DNA from 2 places in the Coprobacillus sp. AF33-1AC genome. Region 2 is predicted to be linked to the other one. Evidence: predicted binding sites of a transcription regulator. Region 2 holds the regulator's gene; the other holds the start of a gene.

Region 1 (10,463 bases), on a different contig from region 2:
TATTTAAAAAGACATATAGAAGAATTAAAGAAAGCCTGTGATGATGGATGTCGTGTATTAGCTTATTGTACGTGGTCATACACTGATTTATTAAGTTGGCTAAATGGTTATCAAAAACGTTATGGTTTTGTTTATGTTGATCGTGAAGAAGATGAAAATAGTGGAACATTAAATCGTATTCCAAAAGACTCTTATTATTGGTATAAAAAAGTGATTGAAACAAATGGAGAAGAATTATAGGAAACATATGTTTCCTTTTTCTTTAAGGGGGGGTAAATATGAAATATAGTTTTTTAAATGATTATAGTGAAGGTGGACATCCTCAAGTATTGGCTGCATTAAATCAAACAAATCTAGTTCAATCAGTAGGCTATGGACAAGATGAATATTGTCTGCAAGCTAAAGAAATTTTAAAAGAAAAAATGCAAAACAAAAATGTCGATATTCATTTTTTAGTTGGTGGCACCCAAACAAATATGATTATGATTGCGTCTGCTTTAAAAGACTATCAAGCAGTGATTGCTGTGGATAGTGGTCATATTCAAGTTCATGAAACAGGTGCAGTAGAAAGCACAGGTCATAAAATTCTGACATGTCCTCATCAAGATGGTAAGATAAATGTATCGATGATTGATGAAATTTATAGACAACATACAGATGAACATATGGTACAGCCTAAGATGGTATATATATCACAAACAACAGAATATGGTACTTATTATACATTAGAAGAACTAAAAACAATCTATGCATATTGTAAGGAACATCAGTTATACTTATTTGTAGATGGTGCAAGATTAGGAAGTGCTCTTGTTTTAGAAAATGCACCTACTTTAAGAGATTTAGCACAATACAGCGATGCCTTCTATATTGGTGGAACAAAGATGGGGGCTTTATTTGGTGAATGCTTAGTATTGATCAATGATGATTTAAAACCAGATTTTCGTTATCACATTAAACAAAAAGGAGCGATGCTAGCAAAAGGAAGATTGCTAGGATTACAATTTTTGGCACTATTTAAAGAAGATTTATATTATAAAATTGGTTTACATGAAAATAAATGTGCCCATATTATAAAAGAGGGATTAATCACAAATCACATTCCAATGTATATTGATTCACCATCCAATCAACTATTTCCTATCTTCGAAAAAAACATTTATCAACGATTATCACAAGATTATGCAATGACGGAAATGTTTAATGTAGATGAAGATCATATATGCGTAAGATTGGTGACGTCATGGGCTACACCGGAAGAAATATGTCATGAATTTATAAATGATTTAGCGCAATTATAATCTTTGATTATGTTGTAATATACCCATGAAAGTAGTAAAATAAAAACAGGTATTAAAACCTATATTATTGAGAAATGGAGATTATAATAATGAATAAAACAGAATTAGTAGAAGCGATTGCTTCAAGTACAGAAATGACAAAAACTGACGTAGATAAAGTTATTTCTTCATTTGTAGAAGTTGTAACAGATGCTTTAACTAAAGGTGATAAAGTTTCATTAAAAGGATTTGGAAATTTTGAAGTTCGTACTCGTGGAGAAAGAACAGGAAGAAATCCTAGAACTGGTGAAATGATGACAATTGCAGCAAGCAAAGCACCAGCATTTAAAGCTAGTTCAGCATTAAAAAAAGCTGTAAATGAAAAATAAAAAATAGACAGTTGATTTTATCAACTGTCTATTTTTTTTTGGAATTCAATTTTAATTGTATAATGATTTTTTATATTTGGTAAGGATTCTAAATATTGAGTTATTACTTTTTGAGTACGGGTTGCTGCTTTAGATAAAATACCATTTTCGATTGCTTCTTCTTCAACCTTACTTTTTTGTTTTTTTGCAAAGGCTTTGTAATCTTTAATACTTATTTGATTAAAGATATTCTTTGTTTCATCATAAACTTCTATACTATTTTCATCAATTTCATGTGATAAAAATGTAATTTCAGGAAGAGAAACAGTAATCGTAGAATCATCTACACTTATTTTTGCTTGATCTAGTTTTACACCTACTTTAAGTTCACCTTCATAAGATAAAAGAAATTTTTTTTGTGTAAGAGGGATACTCCATCCATTTAATTTCAGATTATTAGAGAATTGTCCAACTTTTGAATAATGATAAGAGAGAGTTGATAATTCTTCAATATTTTCTATCTGTTGTCCTAATGAAGCAGATGTAATTTCTGGCTCACTGCTTTTTCCACCAAAGTGCATTCCTATCAAAAAGATGATAACACCAACAACAATAATCGCAACAATCCCACCAATTGCTTTTTTAGCCTTACCTAAACCATCTAATAATTTCATATCATCACCAAGCAAATTATAGCATATTTTAGAAAATAACCCCATTTATTGTAAAAAAAAGAGAGGTTTCCCTCTCAATTATATTATTTTACAATTTTACCGTATACTTCACGTCCGCATCCAGCAGCATTGCTTTCATCAGTATCAATGTGCATAGCAGTTGCATAATTAGCACTTACACGACAAACAACATCACCGAATACTAAAGAACGTCCTTCAGTATCTAATTCTACTTTAACGATTTCTTTATCTTTAACACCAAATTTTTCTGCATCTTCAGGAGTTAAGTGAATATGACGTTTTGCAGCAATCACACCACATGTTAATTCAACTTCACCTTTAGGTCCTACTAATTTACATCCAGCAGTTCCTTCAATATCTCCAGATTCTCTTACTAATGCTTGTAATCCTAATGATCTTGCATCAGTTAATGAAATTTCAACTTGAGTTGCATTACGAGTTGGTCCTAATACTGACATGTTCATTTCACTTTTAGGTCCTACTACTTTTACTTTTTCAACACAAGCAAATTGTCCTGGTTGAGATAAATCTTTTTTGTTTGTTAATTGGTAACCTTCACCAAATAATGTAGCTAGATCTTTATCACTTAAATGAATGTGTCTAGCAGATGTTTCTACAATAAATTTATTTTCCATGATAACTCTCCTTTTTCATCTATATATCTTACTCTTTTTACTATTCTTTGCAATAAAATTAAAAAAATTTAAAAAATTTTTTATCATGTTTTGAAATAAATTTATTAAAATAGTAAAATAATATTATCATAAGTGCTAAAATTATTGCAAAATGATTAAAAAATGGCTTAAAATCAATGATTTTAAATCTTAGTATTTTAAAAAGTTGGGATATTCCTAAAAAAGATACAACACTTTACACATATTACTAAATATGTTATTCTAACTCTACATTAAAAAAGGGGGAACCATAATGAACAAAGAAAGTTATAGCGGTTTATATGACAAATCTTTTGAGCATGATAACTGTGGTATTGGGGCAGTTGTGAATATTAAAGGTGTTAAGACACATTTAACAGTACATAATGCTTTAAAGATTGTTGAACAATTAGAACACCGTGCTGGTAAAGATGCTGCCGGTGAAACAGGGGATGGTGTAGGAATTTTAACTCAAGTTCCTTATGCTTATTTTAAAAAGGTGGTTACTGAATTTATTTTACCACAAGAAGGAAAATTTGGAGTTGGAATGTTCTTTATGCCACAAGATGAAAAAATTCGTGCAAGAGTTAAAAAAATGTTTGAAACTGTTGTCGAAAAAGAAGGTATGGAATTTTTAGGATGGCGTGAAGTTCCAACTGTACCTAAAGTATTAGGTAAAAAAGCACTTGATGCAATGCCTTATATTATTCAAGCTTTTATTAGAAAACCACATGGTTTAGATAAAGGTTTAGCTTTTGATCGTAAATTATATCAAGCAAGAAGAATTTTTGAACAAAGTCAATTTGAAGATACGTATGTATGTTCTTTATCATCACGTACTATTGTTTATAAAGGAATGTTTTTAGTAGGACAATTACGTTCTTTCTTTAAAGATTTACAAGATGAAGATTATAAGAGTGCTATTGCATTAGTTCACTCTCGTTTTTCTACCAATACAATGCCTTCATGGCGCCGTGCTCACCCTAATCGTTTTATTGTTCATAATGGTGAAATTAACACGATTAAGGGAAATGCTAACAATATGTTAAGCCGTGAAGAAAACATGGCAACTGATCAAATAGATACCAATAAAGTTTACCCAGTTATTGATGTAAATGGTTCTGATTCTGCTATGTTAGATAATACATTAGAATTCTTAGTAATGTCAGGAATGGAATTACCTCGTGCTGTCATGATGTGTATACCAGAACCATATGAAAATGATAAGAGTATGTCACAATCTAAAAAAGATTTCTATGAATATAATGCAACTTTAATGGAACCTTGGGATGGACCTGCTTCTATCTTATTTAGTGATGGTGATGTCATGGGAGCTGTATTGGACCGTAATGGTTTAAGACCTTCTCGTTATTATATTACAAGAGATGATTATTTAATCTTATCATCAGAAGTAGGTGCTTTAGATATACCTGCAGAAGACATTGTCTTAAAAGAAAGATTAAGACCGGGGAAAATGCTTCTTGTAGATACTAAAGCCGGTAAACTTATTAAAGATGATGATTTAAAAGAAATGTATGCAACAAGTCAACCATATGGGGAATGGTTAGAAAGTAACTTAGTTAAATTACAAGATATTCGTATTCCTAATGCGAAAGTAGAACGCTATAAGGGTAAAGAATTGACAAAACTTCAAAAAGTATATGGATATAGTTATGAAGATGTTACAGATTATATTAAAAAATTAGCATTAACAGGAAATGAAGGTATTGTAGCGATGGGAAATGATGGACCATTAGCTGTCTTATCTAAAAAACATCCACCTTTATTTAACTATTTTAAACAACTCTTTGCTCAAGTAACAAATCCACCAATTGACGCTATTAGAGAAGAAATTATTACTTCTACAAGTCTATTTATTGGTCATGATGGAAATATGTTAGAAGATCAACCAGAAAACTGTCATTTATTAAAAATCAATCATCCTATTTTAAGTAATACCGATTTATTAAAAATTAAAAAACTTAAAAAAGATGGTTTTAAGGTAGCTGTTGTCCCAATAACTTATATTAAAAATACTTCATTAGAAAAAGCTTTAGATAAATTATTTGTTGAAGTAGATAAAGTCTATCATGAAGGTGCTAATATTGTAATTCTATCAGATAGAGGTGTTGATGATAACCACTTACCAATCCCTTCATTACTAGCAGTAGCCGCAGTAAACCAATATTTAGTTAGCACTAAAAAACGTAATAGTTTAGCTTTAATTATTGAATCTGGAGAACCAAGAGAAGTTCATCATTATGCGACATTACTTGGTTATGGAGCAAGCGCCGTTAATGGTTATTTAGCACAAGATACGATCTTTGAATTAATTGATCAAGGTCTGTTAGAAAAAGACTACTATGCAGCAATAGATGATTATAATGATGGTATTTTACACGGGATTGTAAAGATTGCTTCTAAAATGGGAATTAGTACAATTCAATCATATCGTGGTTCACAAAACTTTGAAGCCATTGGATTATCAAGTGAGTTAGTTAATAAATATTTCCCTAAAACAGTCAGTCGTATTGAAGGAAAAACAATCAAAGATATTGAAGCAGATGTAGAATATCGTCATAACCAAGTCTTTGATCCTCTTGGATTAGATGTTGACATTTCATTAGACAGTGCCGGAGATCATAAAGAACGTTCAGGAAAAGAAGAACATTTATATAATCCTCAAACGATTCATAAACTACAACAAGCCACTCGTTTAGGGGATTATAAATTATTTAAAGAATATTCATCAATGATTGATGAAGAAGGTAAAAATATTAATTTAAGAGGTTTATTAGAATTTAAAAAACCTAAAAAATCTATTCCTTTAGAAGAAGTAGAACCAGTAGAAAGTATTGTTCAAAGATTTAAAACAGGAGCCATGTCTTATGGGTCAATTTCTAAAGAAGCTCATGAATGTATGGCTATTGCAATGAACAGATTAAAAGGAAAATCAAATAGTGGTGAAGGTGGCGAAGATCCAGATAGATTCATTCCAGATGAAAATGGAGATAGTCGTTGTTCAGCTATTAAACAAGTTGCTTCGGGACGTTTTGGAGTCACAAGTGAATATTTATGTAGTGCTAAAGAAATTCAAATCAAAATGGCACAAGGAGCAAAACCGGGTGAAGGTGGACATTTACCATCAGGTAAAGTTTATCCATGGATTGCTAAAACAAGACACAGTACACCAGGTGTAGGTTTAATTTCACCACCACCTCATCATGATATTTATTCTATTGAAGACTTAGCGCAACTCATTTATGACTTGAAAAACGCTAATAAAGATGCTCGTATTTCAGTTAAATTAGTATCTGAAGCAGGTGTTGGAACAATTGCTGCTGGGGTAGCTAAAGCAGGTGCCGGAGTTATCCTCATTTCTGGATATGATGGTGGTACCGGTGCAGCACCAAGAAATTCAGTTTATAATGCCGGATTACCTTGGGAATTAGGCTTAGCTGAAGCTCATCAAACATTAATAATGAATGATTTAAGAAGTCGAGTTGTCATTGAAACAGATGGTAAATTAATGAATGGACGTGATTTAGCTATTGCTACATTATTAGGTGCTGAAGAATATGGATTTGCAACAGCGCCACTTGTAACAATGGGATGTGTCATGATGAGAGTATGTAACTTAGATACATGTCCAGTAGGAGTGGCTACACAAAATCCAATTTTAAGAAAGAGATTTAAAGGAAAACCTGAATATATTGAAAACTTTATGCGATTTGTTGCTCAAGAGTTAAGAGAATATATGGCGATGTTAGGATTTAAAACAATTGATGAAATGGTTGGACGTAGTGATTTATTACAAGTTAGACCAGGACATGAAAATGTTGATTTAAGTCGTATTATTCATAATCCTTATACTAAAGCCAAACATGTACATCATGATCCTAAAAATGAATATGATTTCAAATTAGATCAAGTTAAAGATACAACAGTATTAGAAAAACAATTAAAAGATGCTTTAATTAATAAAGATTCTAAAGAAATTCATGTTGATATTACAAATATTGATCGTTCTTTTGGAACAATGTTTGGTTCTCAAATAACAAAGATGTATGGTAAGTTACCAGAAGATCAATTTAAAGTAAATTGTTATGGATCAGGTGGTCAATCATTTGGTGCCTTTATTCCACAAGGTTTAACATTAAATCTTCATGGTGATAGTAATGACTACTTTGGTAAAGGATTATCTGGAGGAAAACTGATCGTAGTACCACCAGAAAACTCAATTATTGATCCAGCTAAAAATATTATTATTGGTAACGTTGCGCTTTATGGAGCAACATCAGGAGAAGTTTATATTAATGGTATTGCTGGTGAAAGATTTGCCGTTCGTAATTCAGGAGCTCATGCTGTTGTTGAAGGAGTTGGAGATCATGGTTTAGAGTATATGACAGGTGGACTTGTTGTTGTCCTTGGTCCTACAGGACGTAACTTTGCTGCTGGTATGTCAGGAGGAATTGCTTATGTTTATGATCCTGATAATAAGTTATATGCTCATATTAATAAAGAATTAGTTAATTATAGTAATGTAAGTTCAAGATATGATGAAGCACAGTTAAAGAAATTAATTGAAAAACATTATGATTATACAAATTCACAAGTAGCTAAAGATATATTAGATGACTTTGAACATCAAGTCACTTTATTTAAGAAAGTTGTCCCTCATGATTATGCTCATATGATTGAATTAATTAGTTCATATGAACAACAAGGTCTTACAAATGAACAAGCAAAAGTAGAAGCATTTAACGCTTTTAAGAAGGGAGTGTAACACCATGGGTAAACCTACCGGATTTTTAGAAATTGATCGTCAAGTAAGTAAAGAAATAGAACCTAAAAAACGTATTTTAAACTTTAAAGAATTTCATAAACCTTTATCTAAAGAAGAACAAGCATGTCAGGGTGCCCGTTGTATGGATTGTGGTGTACCTTTTTGCCAAAGCGGTAAAATGATTGATGGAATGGCCTCAGGGTGTCCACTTAATAACCTAATCCCAGAATGGAATGATTTAGTTTATCATAATAATTATAAGCAAGCTTTTATAAGATTGCGTAAAACAAATAACTTTCCTGAATTTACTTCAAGAGTGTGTCCTGCCTTATGTGAAGCAGCATGTACTTGTGGTTTAAACGGAGATCCAGTTACAGTTAGAGAAAATGAACATGGTATTATTGAAACAGCCTATAAAGCAGGATGGATGAAACCTGAACCACCTACTCATCGTATTGATAAAAAGATTGCGATTATAGGATCAGGTCCTGCTGGACTTGCGAGTGCTGATCAGTTAAATAAAAGAGGATATCATGTTACAGTCTTTGAAAAAGATGATCAACCAGGTGGATTATTAATGTATGGTATTCCTAATATGAAACTTGAAAAAGAAGTTATTCAAGCGCGTGTTGCGATAATGAAACTTGAAGGTGTAGAATTTAAAACTAATACACCTATTGAAACTAAAAAACAAGCCAATGAATTACTAAAAGAATATGATCGTATTATTTTAGCGTGTGGCTCAAGAAAGCCAAGAGACATCGTTGTTCCTGGAAGAGATGCCAAAGGAATTTATTTTGCTGTAGATTATTTAACTGGAATCACAAAATCACTTATGAAAAGTGATTTAAAAGATGAAACTTATGTGCCAACAAAAGGAAAAAATGTACTTGTTATTGGTGGTGGAGATACTGGTAATGACTGTGTTGGGTCAGCTATTCGTTTAGGATGTCATTCTGTAGTTCAATTAGAAATGATGCCTGAATTACCAACTCAACGCTTAGATTCTAATCCTTGGCCCGAATGGCCAAAGGTGAAAAAGACAGATTATGGACAAAAAGAAGCTATTGCAGTGTTTGGACATGATCCTCGTCTTTATACAACAACAGTAAAAGAATTTATTAAAGATGATAAAGGAAACGTAAAACAAGCTGTTATTGTTCAAGTTGAATCAAAGAAGGTAGATGGACGTTTTCAAATGGTACCAGTAAAGGGAACTGAAAAAACAATAGATGTTGATTTAGTTTTAATTGCTGCTGGTTTTGTTGGCTGTGAAAATGCAACAGTACAAGCATTCCAAGTTGATCTTACAAAAAGAAATACGGTTGTTACGGATACTCAATATCGTACTAATCAAGAAAAAGTCTTTGCTGCAGGTGATATGCGAAGAGGACAATCATTAGTTGTTTGGGCTATAAAAGAAGGAAGAGAAGTTGCTCATGCTATTGATGAAGATTTAATGGGATATTCAAATTTATAAGAGTCATGATTTATCATGATTCTTTTTTATGCTTAAATAAAACAAAGGAACTGTTAAAACAGTTCCTTTGTTTTATAAGAAGTATTGTTCAAATATGGTTTTAGTATGTTTTTCATGACTTCGACTAATGGGTACATGTAGTCCGTTAGACATAATGAAATATGTACGATGATATTCTATTACCTTTGAAAGATTGACAAGAAAACTGCGATGACACTCTAAAAAATGAGGACCAGTTTGTTCATCGTATTTTTTTAGATTCTCATATGTTTTTATTGTTTTGTCCTCTAAATGAATAATAGTTTGTCTTAAATCACGTTCAAAGAAAATGATATCTGAACAAGGAATAAGCGAAGTCTTTCCTTTATTTACAATAGCGATTCTTTGATTGTTGTTAGCTGCTTTATTTAAAGCAGCTAACAGTTTATCTTTTAAATCGGGTTCGTAAATAAAATAACAGTGATTGACATCATAAATATACCTTGATGCTTGAAGCGATGAAGAAACAAAGATAATAGAAGTTTCAAAGAAATAATGCGAAATTGTCTTTGCAATATGAATACCATTAGAAAAAGGTTCACTTAAATATATGAAGAAAATAGTATGTTTATTAAAATGAGTTAATTCATGTTTTAAATCAATATTTTCATTAAATAATGAAATATTTGCTGTTGAATCAATTTCTAATATGTGCTGTTTTAAAATTTCCTTACTTTTTTTGTCATTACTTATAATGACGATATCCATAATAACACTCCTCATCTTTTATTACATGATTATACAAAATTAAACATAATGTTCAATAAGAAAGCGTAAATAGCACATTTGACAGCATAAATGACATAATAAGCTTCGACAAATGGGAAAATGCGCTTTTTATAGATATAAAATAATAATGCATATAACTCATAAGTGCACAAAGATTTATCTTTGTCATATGTTACATTCAATGTAACGAAGAAGCATACATAGTAATGTTATACTGTCAATGAGGAGGAAAGGAAATATGTTGAAAAAAGATTTTTTGTGGGGTGGTGCCTTGGCAGCTCACCAATTTGAAGGAGGGGTTTTAAATACTTCTAAAGGGTATTCAGTAGCTGATGTGATGACAGCTGGTGCTCATGGAGTACCTAGAGTGATTACAGATGGTGTCATAGAAGGAAATTATTATCCTAATCATGTAGGTATTGATTTTTATGGT
Region 2 (10,463 bases):
TATGAAGATGTGATGACACCTCCATTTTTAAATGAAACAAAAATGGTAGTCATTAAAAAAGCTGATTTTCTTACAACAAAGAAATTGAAGAAAGATAATCAAGATGTTGAGATATTTAAAAAATGTATGGACCAAATTGATGACCATGTTCATCTTGTTATTTTTCATGATAAAAAGAATTTTGATGAAAGAAAGAAAGTCGTCAAGGAATTAAGAAAAAAAGCAAAGTTTTTTGAAGTCAATACATTAAATTATTATAAGGTATCTGATACGACTCGCCAAGCAATCAAAAAAAGGAATGCTACTATTGATGATGATGCATTAGAATTATTAATTGCGCGTACGGGATTAAATCTTTTGAATGTTTCTAATGAGGTTGAAAAACTATGTTTATATACATCACATATTGATTATCATGCAGTCGATATGTTGGTAAGTAAACCGTTAGATGAAAATGTATTTGATTTAACCAGTGCGATTTTAGATAAGAATCGAAAGAAAATATTTGAAGTGTATCATGATTTAATGGTTCTTGAAGAAGAACCAATTATGCTGATTGTATTGATAGCAAATTCAATGCGTCTTATTTATCAAGTCAAATTATTAGATAGAAAAGGATATAATGATCGTGAAATAGCAAAGATATTATCAGTTAATCCTTACCGATTGAAATATGTTCGAAAAGAAGGTACAAAATATGATTTACAAGAGTTATTATCTTATTTGAATGAACTATCGAAATTGGATGTTTCAATCAAAACTGGGAAAATAGATAAGAAAAAAGGATTAGAGTTATTTTTATTAAGAATTTAGGAGTAAAGTATGGAATCATTAAGAGAGTTATTTAAAATTGGATTTGGCCCATCATCTTCGCATACTATGGGCCCTCAAATTGCAGCAAGTCAAGTGAAAACACGATATCCACAAGCATCGAAATATGTTGTTGATTTGTATGGATCATTGGCATTGACTGGAAAAGGACATTTGACGGATTATATTATAAAAAAGACATTAGGTGATCGTACTGAGATACATTTTAAAAGTGAGACTTTACCTTATCATCCTAATGGTATGCGTTTTTATATTTATCGTGAAGATCAATTAATAGATACATTAACAGCCTATTCTATTGGTGGGGGATCGGTTGAATTTGAAAATAGTAAATTGAGTCAAGCTAAACAAGTTTATCCCCATCAAACATTAAAAGAAATCGAAAAGCATATTGAAACAGAAGGTATATCTTTTTATGATTATGTTATGAATTATGAAGATGATAATTTTAAAGCGTATTTGTTTGAGGTTTTAGATACAATGTTTGCATGTGTTCAATCCGGACTATCAGCAGAAGGAACAATACCCGGTAAATTACAATTAAAAAGAGTAGCTAAATCAATGTACCAACAAGCACTGAATACACGCAGAGAAAGTGAAAGAGAACGTTTATTGGTAAGTAGTTATGCTTATGCGGTTTCTGAAGAAAATGCATGTGGACATAAAGTGGTAACGGCACCTACTTGTGGAGCAAGTGGTGTTTTACCGGCAGTTTTGTATTATTGTTATAAACAATTAAATATCCCGCGAAAAGAATTGATTAAAGCCTTAGCAGTTGCAGGATTGTTTGGTAATGTTGTTAAGACAAATGCAACGATTTCTGGCGCTGATGGAGGTTGTCAAGCTGAAGTAGGTACAGCTTGTTCGATGGCTGCTGCAGCTTACGGATGGATTTTAGAATTAAATAATAGTTTAATAGAGTATGCAGGGGAAATGGGACTAGAACATAACTTAGGACTTACCTGTGATCCGGTTGGTGGTTATGTACAAATTCCATGTATTGAGCGTAATGGTTTTGGTGCTTTACGGGCAATAGATGCAGCTTTATATGCGAAACAATTAGGCTATTTAAGAAAAAATAAAGTTTCTTATGATGCTATTGTAAGAGTTATGAAAGAGACAGGAAAAGACTTAAATAGTGCTTATAAAGAAACTTCATTAGGTGGTTTAGCAAAGGAGTTTGGTATTAAAGATGGCGGTTAAGGCATTATATGTACATATTCCCTTTTGTAATCATATTTGCCATTATTGTGATTTTTGTAAAGTCTTTTATGATGAAAAAGTAGCAAATCAATATTTAGATTGTTTGGAAAATGAATTTAAACAACTTTCGATAAATGAATTTGAAACAATTTATATTGGTGGTGGAACACCAAGCAGTCTAAATGAAAAGCAGTTAGTACGTCTGATGAATATCTTTAAACCATATTTAAATTCAGTTAAAGAATATTCAATTGAACTTAATCCAGAAACCATGAATATAAAGAAATTAAGTATCTTAAAAGACGGTGGTATCACAAGGCTAAGCATAGGGGTGCAAACATTTAATGATCAGCTTCTACCTTATATTGGTCGAGTTCATTGTTGTCAAGATGTCTATGATTTAATTAATCAAGCAAAACAATTGGGATTTAAAAACATTTCATTAGATCTGATGTATGGTTTACCTCATCAAACAATAGATGATGTAAAAAATGATTTGTTAACTATTAAATCATTAGATATTCAACACTTATCATATTATTCTTTGATTTTAGAAGATCATACTGTTTTAAAAATTAAAGATTTTGAACCTATTGACGAAGAAATAGAATACCAAATGAATCAACTCATAGATCAAACATTAAAAGAAATGAACTTTAAAAAATATGAAGTATCTAATTATGCTAAAGATGGCTATCAATGCCTTCATAATTTGAAATATTGGCGTTATGAAAATTATGAAGGACTAGGTATTGGAGCATGTGGTAAAGTTGATAATCAAATGAAAGAACATAGTCGCTCTTTAAGTCACTATTTAAAAGGACAATCAATTTTAAAAATTGAAACTTTATCAAAAGAGGATCATATGTTTAATCATCTTATGATGTCTTTAAGACTGGTAGAAGGATTAAATATTGATGTTTTTAATCAATGTTATCAAGTAAACTTTATAGAATATTATCAAGAACCTTTAAATAAACATATTAAGATGAAACATTTGTTTTTGAATCATCATTATTTGAAAGTTAATCCTGATTATTTTTATTTGCTCAATGCAATCTTAGTTGATTTTATTTAGAATAGAAAGGCAGTGGAAATTGCCTTTTTTTGTCTTAAAAAATAAATTTTTAAAAATTAGCACAAGTTGCTTGACAGTGCTAATAAATCATGTATAATGTATTTAGCACAAAGGAAAAAGGAGTGCTAAAGGTGGTGAACTTGATGTTAACAGCAAGACAGTTATTGATATTTAAATGTATTGTTGATGAGTTTATTGAAACTGCTGAACCGGTGGGATCTAAAACTTTAATGACCAAATATCAATTGCCTTATTCTAGTGCCACGATTCGTAATGAAATGAGTTTTCTTGAAGACTATGGATATCTTGAAAAGACACATACTTCATCAGGAAGAATTCCTTCAAAAGAAGGATATCGTTTCTATGTGCACAATTTAGGCAAAGTTGATCTTGATGAAACAACAAAAAATCAAGTTGCGACAATTTTTAATAAGCGTAGAGGTAATCTGACAGATATTGTTCACGAAAGTTGTAATATGTTGAGTGAATTAACGCATCTTACCAGTGTTGCATTAGGAAATTCAGCTAGTGATGATACACTACAAAGAATTACAGTTGTTCCTCTTGAATACGGTAAAGTTACAGCTATTATTATTACAAGTCAGGGACATGTTGAAAACAAGATTTTCCAATTTTCATCTGATGTGGAAATGGAAGATTTAATGAGTTGTGTTAATGTTATGAATGATTTACTTGTAGGTACGCCTATTAATCAGGTTGCGTTTCATTTAGAAAGAGATGTAAGGCCAGTTCTTTCCACGAGTGTTAGACAACATGAAGAATTGTTGAATGCATTTCTAGAAGCTTTTGTTAAATTTGCTTCAAGTAATGTTTATTTCTCTGGAAAAGAAAATATGCTTTATCAACCTGAATACAACGATGTAGATAAGTTAAGAAAAATTGTAAGCGCATTTGAGAATTCGCAAGCTTGGAAAACATTCCAACCACTATCAATAGAAGATGGTGTACAAGTTAAGATTGGTGTTGATTCACCAATTGATGAAATTGGTGATGTTTCAGTTATATCAGCATCATTTAAAACTGGGGAAACGTCAAAAGGATCTATTTCAGTTATAGGACCAACCCGTATGCCTTATGAAAAAGTGGTAGCATTGGTTGAATATATTTCAGCACATATTGAAAAAGCATTTTTAGACGAATTACCAAATGACATTGGAAATAGAGGTGAACATGGTGGCAGAAAAAGATAATGAAACTGTAGTTGAAGAAACAAAAGAAGTTGAAGAAGAAAATACAGTTGAAGAAAATGATAATCAAGAAGCTTCTTTAGAAGATGAAATGAAAGCTCTTCAAGAAGAAGTTGATAAATGGAAAAATGATTATTATAAAGTCTTTGCAGATATGGAAAACTTAAAAAGACGTATGCAAAATGAACATGCAAATAATTTAAAGTTTATGATGCAAGGATTCATCGAACAATTACTTCCTGTAATTGATAACTTTGAAAGATCTTTAGCAGTACAAAATCCAAGTGAAGAAATAAGTAATTTCTTAAAAGGATATGAAATGATTTATAAACAAATTATGACATTGTTAGAAAATCAAGGTGTTAAGGTTATTGAAACCGAAGGTAAGGAATTTGATCCAAATTATCATCAAGCAGTGATGACTGTTAAAGAAGATGGTGTTGAACCAGGAATGATTGTTGAAGAATTACAAAAAGGATATATGTTAAAAGATCGCGTTATTCGTGCATCTTTAGTTAAAGTAAGTGAATAAATAGGAGGAAATGAATATGTCTAAAATTATTGGTATTGACTTAGGAACAACAAACTCATGTGTAAGTGTTTTAGAAAATGGAGATGTTAAAGTAATTGCAAATCCAGAAGGAAATCGTACAACTCCTTCAGTTGTCTCTTTCAAAAATGGAGAAATTATTGTAGGTGAAGCTGCAAAAAGACAAGCAGTAACTAACCCTGATACAGTTATGTCTGTAAAACGTCATATGGGTACAGATTATAAAGAAAAAGTAAATGGTAAAGAATATACACCACAAGAAATTTCAGCTATGATTTTACAAAACTTAAAAGCTACTGCTGAAGCTTATTTAGGTGAAAAAGTAACAAAAGCAGTTATTACAGTACCTGCATACTTCAATGATGCTCAACGTCAAGCAACAAAAGATGCTGGTAAAATTGCTGGTTTAGATGTAGAACGTATTATTAATGAACCAACTGCTGCAGCATTAGCATTCGGTCTTGATAAATTAGATCAAGAACAAAAAGTATTAGTTTATGACTTAGGTGGTGGTACTTTCGACGTATCCATTCTTGATTTAGCTGATGGTACATTTGAAGTATTAGCTACTGCTGGTAATAATAAATTAGGTGGGGACGATTTTGATAATAAAGTTATGGAATGGATCGTTTCTGAATTCAAAAAAGATCAAGGTGTTGATTTATCACAAGATAAAATGGCAATGCAACGTATTAAAGAAGCTGCAGAAAAAGCTAAAAAAGATTTATCAGGTGTAATGCAAACTCAAATTTCATTACCATTCATCTCAGCTGGTGCTGCCGGACCATTACATCTTGAATTAACATTAACAAGAGCTAAATTTGATGAAATTACTCGTGACTTAGTACAAGCAACTGAAGGACCAGTTAGACAAGCATTAAGTGATGCTGGAATGCAACCAAGTGAAATTGATCAAGTGTTATTAGTTGGTGGATCTACTCGTATTCCTGCAGTACAAGAATCAGTTAAGAGATTATTATCAAAAGAACCTAATAAATCAGTAAACCCTGATGAAGTTGTATCAATGGGTGCAGCAATTCAAGGTGGAGTTATTGCTGGTGATGTTAAAGATGTCTTATTATTAGACGTAACACCATTATCATTAGGTATTGAAACAATGGGTGGAGTTATGACTGTATTAATCGAACGTAATACAACAATTCCAACTACAAAATCACAAATCTTCTCTACAGCTGCTGATAACCAACCTGCAGTAGACATCAATGTCTTACAAGGTGAAAGATCAATGGCTAAAGATAATAAACAATTAGGTTTATTTAAATTAGACGGTATTGAACCAGCACCTAGAGGTGTTCCTCAAATTGAAGTTACATTCTCAATTGATGTTAATGGTATCGTTAATGTAAAAGCTAAAGATTTAAAAACTCAAAAAGAACAATCAATTGTTATTCAAAATTCTACTGGATTATCTGATGAAGAAATTGACCGTATGGTTAAAGAAGCAGAAGCTAATAAAGCAGAAGATGATAAAAAACGTAAAGATATTGAAACAAGAAATAAAGCTGAACAAATGATTAATGAAATTGATAAAGCATTAGCTGAACAAGGTGATAAAATTGATGCAACTCAAAAAGAATCAGCTGAAAAATTAAAAACAGAATTAAAGACTGCTTTAGATAACAATGATATGGCAACATTAGAAGCTAAAATGAGTGAATTAGAACAAATGGCTCAACAAATGGCATCATATGCATATCAACAACAAAATCAACAAGGACCAACTGGTGAAACTACATCTAATAACAATGATGACAATGTTGTAGATGCTGATTTTGAAGAAAAGAACTAGAAGTTTAAAACCAAGGTTCCACCTTGGTTTTAAAACTGTTATGAAAGGGTGAAATTATGGCAAATAAAAGAGATTATTATGAAGTCTTAGGTATTAATAAAGGGGCTTCTGCTGATGAAATCAAACGTGCTTATCGTAAAAAAGCAAAACAATATCATCCTGATGTCAATAAAGAACCTGATGCTGAAGAAAAATTCAAAGAAGTACAAGAAGCTTATGATGTATTGTCTGATGATAATAAAAAAGCTGCTTATGATCGATATGGTCATGCAGCATTTGAACAAGGAGCTGGCGGTGCAGGTGGTTTCGGTGGCTTCGGTGGTTTCGAAGACGTTGATTTAGGTGATATATTTGGTTCATTCTTTGGTGGGGGATCACGTCGTCAAAGATCAAATGGTCCTCGTCGTGGTGATGACCACTTAATGAGAGTAAATATTGGTTTTATGGAAGCTGTTAATGGTGTTAAAAAAGACATTAAAGTCACATATGATGCACCATGTAGTCATTGTCATGGAACGGGAGCTAAGAATCCTAATGATGTAACAACTTGTCCACATTGTCATGGTACAGGTACTATTTCACAACAACAATCTTCTCCATTTGGAACTTTTGTTACACAAACAACATGTCCAGATTGTAATGGTACTGGTAAAATTGTTAAAGAAAAATGTCCACATTGTCATGGTAAGGGATATAATAATAAAACAGTGACTGTTTCTTTAGATATTCCTGCTGGTATTAACGATGGTCAACAATTAAGAGTATCTGGAAAAGGTGGTCGTGGAGCAAACGGCGGACCTAATGGTGACTTATTTGTAGAAGTACATGTACAAAGTCATCCACATTTTGTTAGAAATGGTCGTAATATTCATATTACTGTACCTATTTCAAGTGTTGATGCAACTTTAGGATGTGAAGTCGATGTGCCAACAGTGCAAGGTGATGTCACATTAAAAATTCCTGCAGGAACTCAATCTGGTACTGTTTTACGATTAAAAGGTAAAGGAGTTAAAGATTTACGTGGTTCAAGTTATGGAGATCAAATGGTGACTATTGAAGTTAAGATTCCAACAAAATTATCAAGTAAAGAAAAAGAATTGTACGAACAATTAGCTAAACATGCTAAGAAAAAAGAATCAATTTTTGAAACATTTAAAAATCAATTTAAACGATAAGAGTGGATTCACTCTTTCGTTTTTGTTTACAAATAAATAAAATAAGTATACAATGAATATGCAAATAAAATAATACTTCGGGGCAGAGTGAAATTCTCTACTGGCGGTAAACTCCGCGAGCCATAAAGGCCGAACTGGTGAAATTCCAGTAGCAACAGTTATAGTCTGGATGGAAGAAGTCTTTTTTTGTTATACTTCATAAGCAAAAAACGTACCTAGAAGATTATTTTAGGTGCGTTTTTCTTTGAAGGAGGTATTGAAAATGGAAACAAAGAAAATTACAACAGTAGGTATGCTTTGTGCGATGGCAATGATTGTTAATCTAATCATATCATTTCCAATTGTGCCTATGGTGTCTTTTCTAAGGTATGATCCTAAAGACATTTTAATTATTATCGGTGGATTTATTTATGGTCCAATGACATCTTTAATCATGAGTTTTATTTGTTCAATATTTGAACTTTTAGTTAGGGGTGGAAACATTCTAGATGTCATTATGAATATGGTTTCAACATGTTCATTTGCTTGTATGGCTGCTTTTATTTATAAGCGTCATCACCATCAAAAAGGAGCAAACATAGGTCTTATTTGTGGCGTTATTCTTACAACAGTGAGTATGTTAATATGGAACTACATTGTGACACCTATTTATTATGGGATGCCAAGAAGTGCTGTCGTTGCTATTCTTTTACCTGGTATATTACCATTTAATTTAATCAAAGCAACAATGAATGCTGTGGTAACATGGTTTTTATATAAACCACTTATGAATATTTTAAGAAGAACAAATTTGGTGGAATCTTCTTTACATCAACAAAAAGTGTATAAAGGATACATTATTGTTGCAGGAATGATCTTTATTACAGCTATTTTATTTATTTTAGGTTATCAAGGAATAATATAGGAGGAATTTTGAAATGGAATTTTTAGAAGCAAAAAGTATAATGGATAAAAAATTAGGTGATTGGAAAATTATGGCTCTTGCAAGTTGCGTGGACAATTATCCAATGGTAAGAAATGTAAGTTGTGTTTTTTATAATGATAAGATTTATTTTAAAACTGATAAGAATTTTAGAAAAACACAGCAGTTATTTAAAAATAATCGTGTAGCAATGTGCTTTAATGGTGTTCAAGTAGAAGGAATAGCACTAAATAAAGGATTGGTTATTGATGAACCCGGACGTATTTTTGAAAAGAAATACAAACAATATTTATGGCAAAGTTATAATGCTTATAGTCATGAAGATACTGAAATATTAATTGAAGTAACACCTGAGTTTGTTGAAATTTGGGATGAAGATGAAAATCGTCAAGCCTTTCAATTATTTATTGATTTTAAAAAGCAATCAGTAGAATATAAACCATATGACTAAAAAAGGAACGGTTTATTAAACCGTTCCTTTTAAAGAAAATAAAAACAGCATTAATGCTGTTATTTATATTCCTTAAGCTGATTTTCTTAAAGTTCTTAATTCTTTAGCAGAGATTCTAACTTTTGTAGGTTTACCATCTACTAAAATAGTAGCTTTTTGTAAATTCACGTTCCATCTTCTTCTAGTTGAGTTTAATGCATGTGAACGTCTGTTCCCAGTCATAGGTCCTCTACCGCTGATTTGGCATTTTCTTGACATGTCGTAATCCTCCTTTTTTAGTAGTTGCTTTACGTACTGGACTATAATATCATTTATTTATACAAAATGCAATTGTTTTTTTTGAAAATTATGTTATTATTTGCTAGGACTTTTCTTTGGCAGATGAAGTCTAGTTATATAAATTGTAAATGATTGATAATTAAGGTATAATAATTAAGTAAATATATCATAAAATCATTTAGAAGGAGGAATTTTTGGATGATTGAAAAGAATACAAGTTTAGGCGATATCAATATTTCTTTAGATGTTGTTGCTACTGTTGCCGGTGGTGCCGCTACAGAATGTTATGGTGTTGTTGGTATGGCTAGTCAAAAGAAACTTAAAGATGGTTTTTTTGAATTATTAAAAAAGGAAAATTATTCAAAAGGAATTATTGCTCGTGATGGAGAAACAGGGCTTATTTTAGATTTATATGTTATTTTAGGCTATGGTATTAAAATTAACGAAATTTTAGTTGAAGTTCAAAAGAAAGTAAAATATGTTGTTGAATCAACTTTAGATGTAAAAATTGAAGCAGTAAATGTATACGTACAAGGGCTTCGTAATATTGAATAATGGAGGATCATATGAAAGTCATTACAGGTGAATTATTAAAAGAAATGATTTTATGCGGAGCAAATACGTTACATAATAATCATTTAGAAATTGATGCTTTAAATGTTTTCCCCGTACCTGATGGGGACACTGGTACAAATATGTCAATGACATTTAATGCTGGTGCTAAAGAAGTAAAAGATTTAAAAAGCAATGATGTTTATGAAATTGCAAAAAAATTATCTAAAGGTTTATTGATGGGAGCACGTGGAAATTCAGGAGTTATTCTATCACAAATTTTTAGAGGGTTTGCGATGGCATTAGAAGGTCATCAAGAAATAGATGCTCTTTTACTTGCAAAAGCATGGCAAAGTGGTGCTAAAGTTGCTTATAAAGCCGTTATGCGTCCAGTAGAAGGAACA

Evidence for each region. Region 2 encodes HrcA, which represses chaperone genes, less so after heat shock. Its sites were predicted from a motif close to TTTTAGCACTNNNNNNNNNNNAGTGCTAAAA; they were not measured.
Region 1: gltB (glutamate synthase large subunit) is a predicted target of HrcA. The motif match lies at 3,089-3,119, and genes of this name have one in related genera.

The regions. Positions count from the first base shown of each region.
Region 1 is NZ_QRQB01000011.1:27,357-37,819, forward strand. It holds gene DWZ53_RS05580 (glycoside hydrolase family 1 protein) at 1-240, shown strand, start outside; gene DWZ53_RS05585 (low specificity L-threonine aldolase) at 279-1,301, shown strand; gene DWZ53_RS05590 (HU family DNA-binding protein) at 1,391-1,669, shown strand; gene DWZ53_RS05595 (DUF4230 domain-containing protein) at 1,690-2,322, opposite strand; gene pduL (phosphate propanoyltransferase) at 2,406-2,978, opposite strand; gene gltB (glutamate synthase large subunit) at 3,271-7,782, shown strand; gene DWZ53_RS05610 (glutamate synthase subunit beta) at 7,787-9,262, shown strand; gene DWZ53_RS05615 (LytTR family DNA-binding domain-containing protein) at 9,335-10,009, opposite strand; gene DWZ53_RS05620 (6-phospho-beta-glucosidase) at 10,269-10,463, shown strand, end outside.
Region 2 is NZ_QRQB01000005.1:53,778-64,240, reverse strand. It holds gene holA (DNA polymerase III subunit delta) at 1-813, shown strand, start outside; gene DWZ53_RS03350 (L-serine ammonia-lyase, iron-sulfur-dependent, subunit alpha) at 823-2,034, shown strand; gene hemW (radical SAM family heme chaperone HemW) at 2,012-3,112, shown strand; gene hrcA (heat-inducible transcriptional repressor HrcA) at 3,256-4,323, shown strand; gene grpE (nucleotide exchange factor GrpE) at 4,304-4,852, shown strand; gene dnaK (molecular chaperone DnaK) at 4,869-6,680, shown strand; gene dnaJ (molecular chaperone DnaJ) at 6,737-7,855, shown strand; FMN riboswitch at 7,925-8,040, shown strand; gene DWZ53_RS03320 (ECF transporter S component) at 8,118-8,759, shown strand; gene DWZ53_RS03315 (pyridoxamine 5'-phosphate oxidase family protein) at 8,773-9,228, shown strand; gene rpmB (50S ribosomal protein L28) at 9,301-9,486, opposite strand; gene DWZ53_RS03305 (Asp23/Gls24 family envelope stress response protein) at 9,706-10,062, shown strand; gene DWZ53_RS03300 (DAK2 domain-containing protein) at 10,074-10,463, shown strand, end outside.